One region of the Streptomyces sp. NBC_00414 genome, then DNA from elsewhere that is predicted to be linked to it. Evidence: riboswitches for the same ligand, from Rfam matches in the RefSeq annotation. Region 1 holds a riboswitch; the other holds the start of a gene.
What was found. Region 1 has a riboswitch for ZMP and ZTP ahead of OHS59_RS17970 (glycine hydroxymethyltransferase). Riboswitches for the same ligand answer to the same signal wherever they lie in the genome.

Region 1 (7,098 bases):
GCCACTCGCGCACGGCCCGCAGAAACAGGGCCGCGTCCACACCGGAGGGACCCGAGGATTCGGCGCCCGAGGACTCCGCGCCCGGCCCGGCCGCCCGCGCGGCGATCGCCTGCAACACCGTCGCGGTCCCGAAGCACACCGACGCACCAAGGGCGCACAGCATTCCAAAGAGCACAAAGCGACTGTAGGGGAAGGAGAGTTCGGGGAGCCGCTTGTACAACCGGGCCACGCGATCTTTACGCTGACCATGTCAGACATACGGGCCCGCGGAACGGGCCGGACGGGGGAGAGACATGGCGGAGCAGCGCAGAAGACTACGGTCCAGCACGGTCGTACTGGGTGGAATGGGCATCCTCGCGACCGCCCTCACCTCGTGCGGGTCCGACCCCGACCGCCGCTGTGTGGACCGCGACAGCTACGACTACTCGGGCAGCTACAAGATCGTCGCCGACAGGCACTGCGCGTCGGGCTCCGGTTCCTCGTCGTCGGGCAAGAAGCGCGGGACGGGCGGCACCGGCGGGAGTAACGCCTACGACGCCGACTGGTACTACGACGCCGACGTCACCGCCGGCCGCGCCGAGGACGGCACCTTCAGCCGCAGCGAGGCCGTCGACCGGGACGGCTTCGGCTGCTCGGACTCGGGCAGCGGCGGCGGCTGACCGGAACGTACCCACGGATCTACGGACGCGCGACTGTGGAACGCCGCACCATCGAACCCCGCCCCGGCTGGCAGCAGACCGTCGAGGACCAGGGCCTCATCTACCCCCTCACCCGCTACCCGGACGACTCCCTGCGCCCGTACTGGGACGAGTCCGCCCACTACGTCTTCTCCCTGCCCGAGGTCGAGGCGCTGGAGGAGGTCGTCGAGGAACTCCACACGATGTGCCTGGCCGCGGCCGAGCACATCGTCGCCGAGGACCGCCTCGCCGACCTCGGGATCACCGACCCGCGGGTGGCGGAGACGGTCACCGAGGCCTGGCGCCGCCGCGCCGAACTCCCGTCCCTGTACGGCCGTTTCGACCTCCGCTACGACGGGACGGGCCCGGCGAAGCTCCTGGAGTACAACGCCGACACCCCCACCTCGCTCGTCGAGGCCGCGAGCCCCCAGTGGTTCTGGATGGAGGAACGCTTCCCCGGCGCCGACCAGTGGAACTCCCTCCACGAACGGCTCGTCGAAGCCTGGCGGAAGCAGGCCGCTCTCCTCCCGCCGGGCAGCCCCCTCTACTTCGCGCACTCCGCCGCCGACGAACTCGGCGAGGACCTCATGACGGTCGGGTATCTGAAGGAGACGGCGGAGCAGGCCGGCCTCGACACCGCCTGGATCGCGATGGAGGAGATCGGCTGGGACCGCCTCTCCGGGCGCTTCGTCGACAAGCAACTCCGCTTCATACGCAGCTGCTTCAAGCTCTATCCCTGGGAGTGGCTCACCACCGACCGCTTCGCCCCGCACGTCCTCGCCACCCTCGACAACGGCGGCGGTACCGGTACGACGATGTGGATCGAGCCCGCCTGGAAGATGCTGCTCAGCAACAAGGCCCTCCTCGCGATCCTCTGGGAGCTGTACCCGGACCACCCGAACCTCCTCCCGGCCTACCTCGACGGCCCACGCGAACTGGCCACCACCGGCGGGTACGTGGCCAAGCCCCTTCTCGGCCGCGAGGGCGCCGGCGTCACGGTCCACGAGCCGGGTGCCGGTCCCGTCGTCCGTGAAGAGGCCTGCTGCTACCAGGAGCTGGCGCCCCTGCCGTCCTTCGACGGCAACCGGGTCGTCCTCGGCGCCTGGGTCGTCGGACACGAGTCGGCGGGCCTCGGCATCCGCGAGTCGTCCGGCCTGATCACCGACGAGTACGCGCGCTTCCTGCCGCACGTCATCCTCTGACCCGCGACCTCCGACCCACGATCCTCCGACCCACGAGTTCTGGCCCACGAGTTCTGGCCCACGGCAGGGCCCGGTCACGACCGGGCTCTGCCGTCGCTCGCATGGTGGACGGCGGAGCCCCTCCTCCGGGCGCTCCCGGTACGCTGATCCACGGGCCGTGACTGGCGCGCTGGGATGGGATCGACCATCGGGGAGCGGCCCGGGAACTGTGTGCCGTGCGCCTGGGCCGAACCGTGAACGCCGAACGCCACGTCCGGAGGCCGTCATGCCAGAGCCCCTTTCCACCGAATCCACCGCCTTTCGCAGCGCCCTCGAAGTGATCCGTGCCGTCGAACCACGGATCGCCGACGCCATCGGGCAGGAGGTCGCCGACCAGCGCGAGATGCTCAAGCTGATCGCCTCCGAGAACTACGCCTCCCCGGCCACCCTCCTCGCGATGGGCAACTGGTTCAGCGACAAGTACGCGGAAGGCACCATCGGCCGCCGCTTCTACGCCGGCTGCCGCAACGTGGACACCGTCGAGGCCCTCGCCGCCGAGCACGCCCGCGAGCTCTTCGGCGCCGAGCACGCCTACGCCCAGCCGCACTCCGGCATCGACGCCAACCTCGTCGCCTTCTGGGCCGTCCTCGCCCAGCGCGTCGAGGCCCCCGCCCTGGAGAAGGCCGGCGTCCGCAACGTCAACGACCTCTCCGAGGCCGACTGGGCCGAGCTGCGCCAGGCCTTCGGCAACCAGCGCATGCTCGGCATGTCCCTGGACGCCGGCGGCCACCTCACCCACGGCTTCCGCCCGAACATCTCCGGCAAGATGTTCGACCAGCGCTCCTACGGCACCGACCCCACGACCGGCCTCATCGACTACGAGGCCCTGCGTGTCTCGGCCCGCGAGTTCAAGCCGATGATCATCGTCGCCGGCTACTCCGCGTACCCCCGTCTCGTGAACTTCCGGATCATGCGGGAGATCGCCGACGAGGTCGGCGCCACGCTCATGGTCGACATGGCCCACTTCGCCGGCCTCGTCGCCGGCAAGGTCCTCACCGGGGACTTCGACCCGGTGCCGCACGCCCAGATCGTCACCACGACCACCCACAAGTCGCTGCGCGGCCCGCGCGGCGGCATGGTCCTGTGCGACTCGTCGCTCGCCGACCAGGTCGACCGCGGCTGCCCGATGGTCCTCGGCGGCCCCCTTCCGCACGTCATGGCCGCCAAGGCGGTCGCACTCGCCGAGGCACGCCGCCCCGAGTTCCGCGACTACGCCCAGGCCGTCGTCGACAACGCCCGCGCCCTCGCCGAGGGCCTGATGCGGCGCGGCGCCACGCTGGTCACCGGCGGCACGGACAACCACCTCAACCTCATCGACGTCGCCTCCTCCTACGGCCTCACCGGCCGCCAGGCCGAGTCGGCCCTGCTCGACTCGGGCATCGTCACCAACCGCAACGCGATCCCCGCCGACCCCAACGGCGCCTGGTACACCTCGGGCATCCGGATCGGCACGCCCGCGCTGACCACCCGGGGTCTCGGTGCCACCGAGATGGACGAGATCGCGGGCCTGATCGACCGCGTCCTCACCACCACGGAACCGGGCACCACCAAGAAGGGCGCCCCCTCCAAGGCGCAGCACGTCCTCGACCCGAAGATCGCGGACGAGATCTCCCACCGCGCGACCGACCTCCTGACCGGCTTCCCGCTGTACCCGGAGATCGACCTCGGCTGAGATCCCGCCCGTCCCGGCCCCGGGCGTTCCGGCCCCGGCCGTCTCGCAACTCGCTCAGCTCCTGTCGTGACTCCCGCGGCGGCCCCGGCCCATGCCGGGCCGCCGCGCGGCGTATCCGCAGGGTGCCGACTGTGTTCCTCGTCTCATCGGCGACGACGGAGGGCGGCCGTTGGCCCGAACCGAGCGCGGTGTTCGTACGGGCCCGCTCCGGCCGCGGCCGTACGGGCACGCCCCGGTCGCGGCGGCACGATCTCTTGTTACACCGCCGGAGACGGATCGGTTCCCACCTGTTTCCGACCAGTTCCGGAGTGGGCCCCGGCACCTGAGAGAATGGTGAGCATGGCCTCTGATCGTCCCCGTGTGCTTTCTGGAATCCAGCCCACCGCAGGCTCGTTCCACCTCGGCAACTACCTCGGCGCCGTCCGCCAGTGGGTGGCCCTGCAGGAGTCCCACGACGCCTTCTACATGGTCGTGGACCTGCATGCGATCACCCTTCCGCAGGACCCCGCGGACCTGCGCGCGAACACCCGGCTCGCCGCCGCCCAGCTGCTGGCCGCCGGGCTCGATCCCGAGCGCTGCACACTCTTCGTCCAGAGCCATGTCCCCGAGCACGCCCAGCTCGCGTGGGTCATGAACTGCCTCACCGGCTTCGGCGAGGCCGCCCGCATGACCCAGTTCAAGGACAAGTCCGCCAAGCAGGGCGCCGACCGCGCCTCGGTCGGTCTCTTCACGTACCCGATCCTGCAGGTCGCGGACATCCTGCTGTACCAGGCCAACGAGGTTCCCGTCGGCGAGGACCAGCGCCAGCACATCGAGCTGACCCGTGACCTCGCCGAGCGGTTCAACGGCCGTTTCGGTCAGACGTTCACGGTGCCGAAGCCGTACATCCTCAAGGAGACGGCGAAGATCTTCGATCTTCAGGACCCGTCGATCAAGATGAGCAAGTCGGCGTCGACGCCGAAGGGCCTCATCAACCTCCTCGACGAGCCGAAGGCCACCGCGAAGAAGGTCAGGAGCGCGGTCACCGACACGGACACGGTGATCAGGTTCGACCCCGTGGAGAAGCCGGGCGTCAGCAACCTGCTGGGCATCTACTCCACCCTCACGGGCACCGGTATCGCCGAACTTGAGCAGAAGTACGTCGGTAAGGGCTACGGTGCGCTGAAGACGGACCTGGCGGAGGTCATGGTCGACTTCGTGACGCCCTTCCGGGAGCGCACCCAGCAGTATCTGGACGACCCGGAGACGCTCGACTCGATCCTGGCCAAGGGCGCGGAGAAGGCCCGCGCGGTCGCCGCGGAGACGCTTTCCCAGACGTACGACAAGGTGGGTTTCCTGCCCGCCAAGCACTGATCGCCGGACACCGGCCGCCGTTGCGGGAGCCCGTACGGCGGTCGGGACGAGATCAGGACAACACCGGCACGGCATCCGCTACGGGCCCGCACCGTCGTACAGTCGATAGCCGAACCGGCAGCAGCCCCTGCCCCACCAGAACGCCAAGACGGCAGAACAGAACACAGACACAACGACAGGAGACGACGTGGGGACCGTAACGATCGGTGTGTCGATCGCGGTCCCGGAGCCACACGGCAGCCTGCTCCAGGAGCGGCGCGCGGGCTTCGGTGACCCCGCGGCGTCCGGCATTCCCACCCACGTCACACTGCTGCCGCCGACCGGCGTCGAGCGGTCGGACCTGCCCGCGATCGAGGCGCATCTCGTCGAGGTCGCGGCCGCCGGCCGCCCCTTCTCGATGCGGCTGCACGGGACGGGAACCTTCCGTCCGCTGTCCCCGGTCGTGTTCGTGCAGGTGGTCGAGGGCGCCGAGGCCTGCACCTGGCTGCAGAAGCAGGTCCGGGACGCCTCCGGGCCCGTGGCGCGCGAGCTGCAGTTCCCGTACCACCCCCATGTGACGGTGGCGCACGGCATCGACGACGAGGCGATGGACCGCGCCTTCGAGGAACTCGCGGAGTACGAGGCGCACTGGCCGTGCACCGGCTTCGCGCTCTACGAGCAGGGGCCCGACGGCGTGTGGCGCAGGCTGCGCGACTACGTCTTCGGGGGCGCGGTCGTACCGCCCCAGGCGGCCCACGTGGCACGAGGCCCGCTCCCGGCCTGCTGACCGCACCGGTCACGGCGACACACGGGACCGACCGGGCGGTCGCGAAGACACGCCGGACCAGCGGCTGGGGGATCATGCGCAGGATCATGACGGGGCTTGCCGTTCTCGGCCTCGCGCTGACCGGATGCGGTATCGACGACGGCGGCGACGGCGGGGCGAAGCCGTCCTCGGCACCGGCCGCCGGGACGTCCGGGTTCAGCTGGGCGTACGACGAGATCCTCGACGAGGGCAGCCTGTCGGACGTGATGGCGAACGGCGCCGACGACGTCTGGGCGGTCGGCACGGTCACGGACAGGGCCGACCCGTCCTCCACCGAGCAGCCGGACAGTGACGGATTCCTGCTCCACCGCGACGGCACGCGGTGGCAGCGGCAGCCGATGCCCGAGGTGCTCGGCGACAGCATCCACCAGGCGCGCCTCGACGGCCTGGGCTCCGGCGGGTTCCTGCTGACGGCCTCGGTGAAGGACACGACCTCGTCGCGGACCGCCCACTGGGACGGCGCGAGGTGGAGCGTTCTTCCGGCGGTTCCGGGCGGTGGCCGGATCACCGAGGTGAAAGCCTTCGCCGCCGACGACCTCTGGGTCCTGGCCACCGGGTCCCGGTTCCAGCACTGGGACGGCACGCGGTGGACCGCCGTGACGCTGCCCGGCACCGTGACCGCCACGTCCCTCGACGGCGTCGCCCCCGACGACCTGTGGGCGGCCGGACACCGCAGCACCGGTGACGGCACCGACGGCCACGAGATGCAGCAGCCGGCCGCCGTGCACTGGGACGGCAGGGCCTGGCGGCAGGCCGACATGCCCGAATACCGCTTCCCGGACCCGGTGCCCGCCGAGCCGAGCGCCTCAATCGCCCGGATCCTCGCCTTCGCCGCCGACGACGTCCGTGCGTACGGTGCGCACAGCTTCAACGGCGGCGAGGGGTTGGAGGAAGACCCGGAGGAAGGGGTGGTACGGCTGCGCTGGGACGGCTCCCGGTGGAGCAAGGTGGCCGACGCGAAGGGCGACTGCGCCGGCCGCGTCCCCGTGGCCCGGGACGGCACCGGCGGGCTCCTCCTGGACGACAGCCGGTACGTCACCGGCGACGGGGCCTGTACGAAGATCGGGCGGCCCCGGCTGCCCGACGGGGGTGGGGTCCGGGCGGACTCCCGGCAGTCGTTGTCGCTGACCGCCGTGGTGGCCGTGCCGGGGACCGACCAGGTTCTGGGCGTGGGCCACGTCCAGGTCGGCGGGAGCGGTGATCCGACGAGCAGGACCGTCATCCTGTCGCTCGACAGGTAGGACGCCCGCGGGCGTGACGTGGTCGTCCGCGCGCTTCCCCGCGCCCCTCAAGGGCACAGCCCCGCCCCCTGGGGCCCGCACGACTACAGCGGCAGGCGGCGGAACACCC
Region 2 (7,098 bases), 2.8 Mb from region 1:
CCGAACAGGTACAGCCAGTAGGCGAACATGTTCAGCCGCGGGAACGCCACGTCGGGCGCGCCGATCTGCAGCGGCATGATCCAGTTGGCGAACCCCGCGAACAACGGGGTGGCGAACATCAGCAGCATGATCGTGCCGTGCATCGTGAACGTTTGGTTGAACTGCTCGTTCGACATGATCTGCGTGCCGGGACGGGCCAGCTCGGCGCGCATCAGCAGCGCCATGACGCCGCCGACGCAGAAGAACGCGAACGACGTGACCAGGTACATCGTGCCGATCGTCTTGTGGTCAGTGGTGGTCAGCCAGCGGACGGCGGCGAACCCGGGGCGGCGGCCCGTACGTGAGGGCGCGGGCGCCGCGATGACAGTGTTGCTCTCCATGCCCCGCCTGTGTCCGAGAGCCGCCCCGACGTCACACTTGGGCGAAGCGACAAGGATCACCGGAACAGGTGTGACGATCGAGGACCTGCCGGACACGTAAGGGACATGAGCAACGACGAGATCTTCGCCGCTGCCTATCGCGAGCACTACTGGGCGGTCAGCCGCTATGTTGCGCGGCGACTGGACGGCCGGACGAGCGAAGTCGAGGAAGTGGTGGCGGAGGTCTTCACCGTCGCCTGGCGGCGCCGGTCCGACCTGCCCGCGACCCCTCTTCCCTGGCTGTACGGCGTGGCACGCAACTGCCTCTCGAACGCGGTACGCGGCTATGGGCGCCGCCGGCGGCTGATGGACCGGCTCGGGAACGACGAGACCGCGCACGGCAGACAGATCGTGGACAGCCCCGACTCCGAGCCGCCCGCCGCCTGGGTGCACGACGCGCTGGCCCGGCTCTCCCCCTCCGACCAGGAGATACTGCGGCTCACCGCCTGGGAGGAACTCGGCGTCGACGAGGTCGCCGTGGCCCTGGGCTGCGGCAGCCGGGCCGCGGCGATGCGGCTGCACCGTGCCCGCCGTCGCCTCAGAGCCGAGATCGACCGCATGCGGATCACAGTGCCCCTCGGCGTCGAGACCCAGAAGGAGCAGGGCCATGGCTGACGAACTCGAACTGCTGCGCCGCGCCAACCCGGTGCCCTCCGGTGACCCCCGCTTCGGCGAAGGCCCGCTGGGGCGCGAGGCCGAGAGCCACCTCGACCACCTCCTGGCGGGCGCGGGCGCGGGCGCGGGCGCGGGCGTGGGCGGCGAGCGCCGACCGCCGCGCAGCCGTACGCGCTTCGTCTGGGCGCTCGCGGCGAGCGCGGCGGTGGCCGTGACCGCCGCCGCACTCCTCGTCGCGGGTCCGAGCACCACCCCCGCCGTGGCCGCGCCCCGCCCGCTGGTGGTCCGGGCCGACTCCACCCCCGTACCCCTGGACCGGATGGTCGAGCGTGCCGAGCGGGATGCGGCGGACGGGTCGCCCGGGCTGCGCAAGGGCACGCATGTGCAGTCGTGGAGCGTGGGCATGTCGGAGGACGAGCCGCCGATCACACTCCCCGTGGAACGCGTCATGCGCTGGAACGCGGACGACAGCCACACGGAACTGGTCGTCGCCACCGACCCGCGCCACCCCGGCCGGCCGGTCCTGTCCGAGGCGGACGGCGGTCCGCGCCTCGTCGACGACGGGCACGTCATCAGCGAGCAGACCTTCCCGCCGAGCTGGAGCGACGCCCCGCCCCAGGCGCCGCCTCCGCGCGACGCCACGCGGCTGCGCGCCTATCTGCGGGAGGCGCAGCACAGCGACACCCCGCTGACCACGAGCGAGTTGCTGGACGCGGCAGGTGTCCTGCTCGACACCTGGACCCTCGGCGCCCGGGAGAACGCGGCGCTCGCCCGGCTGCTGGCGGACGCGAAAGGGCTGCGGCCGGTCGGCCAGGTGACCGACCGCCTCGGCCGGCCCGGTCAGGCGTACGTGTACGACGGCACCGGTTACCGCCGGATGCTGGTCATGGACCCGGCCACCGGTGCCGTCCTCGGCCTGGAGGCCACCGCCGCCGCCGACGAGCCCGAGTACGGCGTCGAGGCGGGCGACGTCATGGACTACAGCGCGTGGATCCGCTGACGCTCGCCCCCCGATCAGCTTGATCAGGCGCCGGTCTGCCGGGTGGCCGCCTCGACGGTCTGCGCCAGCAGCGTGGCGATCGTCATCGGACCGACCCCACCGGGTACGGGAGTGATCAGCGAGGCCCGCTCACGGGCGCCGTCGAAGTCGACGTCACCGACGTTGCCCGCGTTGTAACCGGCGTCGACGACGACCGCGCCCGGCTTGATGTCCTCCCCGCGGATCAGCCGGGGCCGGCCCACCGCCGCCACCACGATGTCCGCCTCCCGCACGACCGACGACAGGTCCGCGGTACGCGAGTGGCAGTACGTCACCGTGGCGTCGCGGCCGAGCAGCAGCATGCCCACCGGCTTGCCGAGGATCGCGCTGCGGCCCACCACGACGGCCCGCCTGCCCGCCGGGTCGACGTCGTACGCGTCGAGGAGCCGCATGATCCCGCCCGGGGTGCAGGAGGCGAAGCCGGGGAGTCCGAAGCTCATCGCGGAGAAGGACGCCAGGGTCACCCCGTCGACGTCCTTCTCCGGGGCGATCGCCTCGAAAGCCGCCCGCTCGTCGATGTGGTGCCCCATCGGGTGCTGGAGCAGGATGCCGTGCACGGTGGGGTCGGCGGACAGCCCGGAGAGCGTGCCGATCAGTTCGGCCGTCGTCGTCGCGGCGGGCAGGCTCACGTGCCGTGAGGCGATCCCGGCCTTGCGGGAACGGTTCTGCTTCATGCGTACGTAGGTGACGGAGGCGGGGTCCTCGCCCACCAGTACGGTGGCGAGGCAGGGCGCCACCCCGGTGCGTCCGGTGAGGTCGGCGGCGCGCTGCGCCGTCTCCTCGACGATCCGCCGGGCGAGACCGGTGCCGTCCATGAGTGTGGCCTGGGACATGTGCCGCTCCTGAGCGTCGTGGAGGATGCCCAGGCGCGCGGCTCAGACGGTTTCGTCGGGCCGCTCCCCGGTGGTGGTCCACCTCAGCGCCAGTCACGGCCTGCGGCCACTTTACGCTCCGCTGGGGGTGTCGTATTTGTTGTGCGGGTCGGTGGGGGTTGGCCGCGCAGTTCCTCGCGCCCCTGAAGGTGGGGGCCGTTGGGGGGCGGTCGCGCAGTTCCTCGCGCCCCTGTGGGTGTGGGTCGGTGGGGGCTGACCGCGTAGTTCCTCGCGCTCCTTGTGGGGTGTGTCCTTGCGGTGGGGCGCGGGTTTCAGGCTTCGGTCTCCGGGACTGTCGTCGGGTCGGTGCCTGTCAGGAAGGCGGTTGCCTGGGCCTCGACGCGGACCGCCCCGATCGCGCCCGCCCAGCGTGCCACCTCGGTGGCGAGGGCCGTGGCGGCCGGCTCGTCACCCGCGTCGCGGGCCAGGACGGACAGCAGCATCTGCTGGGAGAGGGTGCCGGGGACGTTCCCCGCGCGGGCGCCGAGGGCGGTCGCCCGGGTCCAGCGCTCGCGCGCCCGGTCGTGGTCGAGGTTGTCGTGGTCGTGGTCGCCGAGGTGGCGCAGTGCCTCGCGGGCCAGCAGGTCGTCGGCCGACTCCCCGGCGCGCAGGGCGAGTTCGTAGTGCGCGGGCGCCTCGTCCCGCTCGGCGAACAGGTTGTCGACGATCAGCCCCAGATACATCCGCGCCCAGCCCCGGCGCGTGTCGTCGGCGGCCCGCTCGCACAACTCCTCGGCACGCCTGCGCAGTGCCGCCAGCTCGGCGGGATCCTTGCCCGCCGGACCGAACCGGAACGTCCCGTCGCCGAGCAGCAGCCGGAAGTACACGTGCCGCAGCCGTACGAAGTCCAGGTCCCAGCGCCCGACCGGTTCGGTGAGTCCGTCAACCGCCCTGTCCGCGGCGGCGATCCGGGCGCCCGCGGTGTCCGTACCGCCGAACCAGTCGTGTTCCAGGGCGATCTGGGCACCGGCGAGCGCGAGCGCCGCCCGGTCGCGCGGCTCGGTCGTGACGGTGGCGTCGAGGAGGCATAACGCGCGCTGCCACCGTCCGGCCCGGGCGAGTTCACGCGCCGCTGCGGCGACCTCGTCCACCGGGAGGACGGCGTGGGTCGTACTCGTCTCTGTCATGGCGAGGAAGGTAGTAATCAGAAAAACTATCCACAAGAAAACTATTGCCCGACTTCAGGACGTCGGGCCACTTACGTCTCCGGGCGTCGGAAGAGGATCACCGTCGAGGACGCGCTGCCCGCAGTGCCGTCCGAAGAGCCGATCCGAGAAGACAAGTGGACACTCGCCTGCCCGCTCCACGATCCGGTCGGGGCCGCAGGGGGCGCGGGGACCGGAACGGAGCCCGACCCGGGCTCAGCCGGGCCGAGAAGGTCCAGGTCAGACGGGATGTGATCTGGACCTTGGGCATCACCTCTCACACCGCTTCCTGTTCTCCGGTGCCACTCTTCCGCGCGCTTCCTCGTGTCACTCTTCGGCGTCCCACGCCTGGAGCACGGTCTGATCGACGATCTTGCCGTCGCGCAGCGACATCATCGAGTTCGCGAGCACTCTGGTGCCGTCCGGGTACAGACAGGACTCCTGGAAGGCGACGTGATCTCCCTGGACCACGCACTGATCCAGCTTGTGCGTCATGTCGCGGCCGTAGACGTCGTCGAGCATCCTGCCGATCTGCTCGCGGCCGTGCATGACCATCGGGTGGCTCGGCTGCGTGTCGCGGTCGACCACGCGCAGCTCCGCGTCGTTCGCGTACAGCGACAGCAGTGCCGTCGCGTCCTGGCCTTCGATGCCCCGGCGCAACGCTTCGGTGTCGAAGCCGGGGCCTGCCGCGGTGCCCATGATGGACCTCCTTGTGGACCACTGGCGAAGGCCGCGGCCCGCGGTGCGGAGCGGGCCGCAGAGGGCCTCCTCACAGCCTCCTCCGGCACGGGAACCTCGGCAAGCGCAGCCGTACCGATGCGCCTCCCGGGTGAGGGGCCGGGCGCGGCCGTGTCTGCAGGCAGCTTGTCACCGTTGCTGAAAGCATGATCTCAACACGACGTATTGTCGCCGCCGTTGGCCTCGCCATCAGCGTCACGGGTTTTGCCGTACCGTCCGCGGGCGCCGCCACGGTCCCCGAGACGGGAAAACTGGACCCGATCGCGGAGCTCGACTCGATCGCCGTGAGCGACCTTCCCGTCGAGCACCGGAACAAGATTCCGAAGATCTCCGACGGGATCCAGAACCTCAACCAGCTGAACGGCCTCTACCAGCTGGAGCAGCTGCACCAGGTGACCGACCTGGCGGCCCCCGTCACCGGACTGCTCCCGGCGATCGAGTACTGAGCCGTCGAGTAGTCGAGTAGTCGAGTACCGGACGAAACCGTGGGCGTGTGCCTCGTACAGAGGCACACGCCCACGTCGTCAGCAGATGCTCTGTGTGCTGTTGACCAGGGTGTTGTTGCGGAACGTCGTGTTGACGCCGCAGGGGCTCTCCCTGATCACGGAGTTCGTCACCGTCAGGTTCTGGACGACGATGTCCGAGTTGTTGGGGAACTCCGTGCGGGCGGCCAGCCGGATCTCCCCGCCACCCGTGACGCTCCCGCTCTGCGCGGCGAGGTTCACGTTGTAGCAGTTCTCGATCAGGATCGCGTTGTTGCCGGTGTTGGAGATGGTGACCCGGTCGATGGTCGCGCCGCCGCTCTCCGAGACACAGAAGACGCCCCGGCCGCCCCCGCGCGCGACGACCTCGCCGACCCGCACGTTGGTCGCGTAGCTGCTGCCGATCCGGCCGTTGCGGTTGGCCATCCGGAAGGCCGCGTACCCGGTGCCGGTGCCCGCGCCGTCCGCGTCCACCTTCGTGACGGTGGCGTTGACGGTCTGGTTCAGGAGCAGGCCCGACTCGCCCACGTCGCGCGCGGTGACCGTACCGATGGTGATGCCGTCGACCCCGTACGTCTCCACGGCGTGGCTGCTCGCCCCGGACACGTACACGTTGTCTATACGGACGTTGCGGGTCCACTGGGTGGTGTCGCCGCGGTTGTCGATGCGTACGCCCAGACCGGCCGACAGGCGCATGTCGATCTGGCCGAGGACCACGTTGGTGACGTTGCGCATGAAGATGCCGTACAGCGGTGCTCCGGTGACGTTGAGGTGCTGGACCTCGATGTCCCGTACGCCGCGTGCGTAGACCGGTGCCTGGTCGCCGGTGCCCGAACCGGTGACGTTGATGGTGCCGCACACGTCGAGCACGGTGTAGCTGGGCAGGGAGACCCTGGCTCCGGCGCTGATGCTGCCCGAGCCGCGTACGACGACGCGTTCCTTCGACGTACGCCCCGCGGTGAGGCTGCTGACGGCCGCCTGTATCGCGGCCCGCATGTCGGTCCCGGTGTAGACGACACCGCTGCCGCGCCGGGCGGTCCACGTGCTGCCGCTGAGCGTGGCATCGGCCTGGTACGAGCCCTCGCCGCACGCTGCCGCCGCCTGGCGCGGGGCCTGCGGGGCCCGTGGGGCCGGGGTCTGCGGGGCCGCGCTCGCCGGAGCGGTGAGCAGGGCCGCCGCCGTGACCAGGATCGTGGCGCACGCGGCGACGACACCGGCGCGCCTTCCGCGCGCCCGGTCGGCCGGAGTCTGTGGGGTCGAGCGAGTGAGGTGAGGTGCGGCTCTGCGTCCCATCTCGTCTTCTCCTGTGTGGGGATGGTCTTGTGGGGGTGTGGGGGGTTCGCCGCCTGCCCGGCCCAAGGTCGTAGCAAGCGTTTTCTACGGTGGGGCGCGGTGAGTGTGGCAAGGGCTTTCTGCGGCGTCAAGAGGTGTGTGGGACACCGGAGTCGGTCACATCTCGCGGCGTACGAGGAAATCGAGCAGTGCCCGCAGGTCGTCGGTGGCGCGCGACGCCGAGGGGAGGCTGTCGAGGCAGGCGTCGACGACGGCGATGTGCCGACGGGCCTCCGCCAGGGCGGCCCCGCGGCCACCGGCGTCCTCGATCAGGGCGGCGGCACATCCGGCGGCCGTCGCGTCGAGGGCCTCGGCGGAGTTCAGGAGACGGGCGAGCGGCCGGGCGGCCGGAGAGCCGAGCGCGGCCAGCACCGGGAACGTCTTCTTGCCCCGGAGCAGGTCCGCGTGGACCGGCTTGCCCGTGACGGCAGGGTCGCCCCAGACGCCCAGGAGGTC

Region 2: another riboswitch for ZMP and ZTP. It lies ahead of OHS59_RS06035 (bifunctional 5,10-methylenetetrahydrofolate dehydrogenase/5,10-methenyltetrahydrofolate cyclohydrolase); the one in region 1 lies ahead of OHS59_RS17970 (glycine hydroxymethyltransferase).

Annotation. Positions count from the first base shown of each region.
Region 1 covers NZ_CP107935.1:4,179,306-4,186,403, reverse strand. The annotation lists gene OHS59_RS17985 (hypothetical protein) at 1-163, opposite strand, end outside; gene OHS59_RS17980 (hypothetical protein) at 294-659, shown strand; gene OHS59_RS17975 (glutathionylspermidine synthase family protein) at 695-1,879, shown strand; ZMP/ZTP riboswitch at 2,027-2,113, shown strand; gene OHS59_RS17970 (glycine hydroxymethyltransferase) at 2,145-3,590, shown strand; gene trpS (tryptophan--tRNA ligase) at 3,930-4,943, shown strand; gene OHS59_RS17960 (2'-5' RNA ligase family protein) at 5,131-5,709, shown strand; gene OHS59_RS17955 (hypothetical protein) at 5,796-6,989, shown strand; gene OHS59_RS17950 (decaprenylphospho-beta-D-erythro-pentofuranosid-2-ulose 2-reductase) at 7,073-7,098, opposite strand, start outside.
Region 2 covers NZ_CP107935.1:1,361,097-1,368,194, reverse strand. The annotation lists gene ctaD (aa3-type cytochrome oxidase subunit I) at 1-380, opposite strand, end outside; gene OHS59_RS06045 (RNA polymerase sigma factor) at 486-1,034, shown strand; gene OHS59_RS06040 (CU044_5270 family protein) at 1,027-2,034, shown strand; gene OHS59_RS06035 (bifunctional 5,10-methylenetetrahydrofolate dehydrogenase/5,10-methenyltetrahydrofolate cyclohydrolase) at 2,058-2,906, opposite strand; ZMP/ZTP riboswitch at 2,927-3,013, opposite strand; gene OHS59_RS06030 (hypothetical protein) at 3,218-4,072, opposite strand; gene OHS59_RS06025 (nuclear transport factor 2 family protein) at 4,418-4,789, opposite strand; gene OHS59_RS06020 (hypothetical protein) at 4,975-5,274, shown strand; gene OHS59_RS06015 (right-handed parallel beta-helix repeat-containing protein) at 5,353-6,603, opposite strand; gene OHS59_RS06010 (polyprenyl synthetase family protein) at 6,760-7,098, opposite strand, start outside.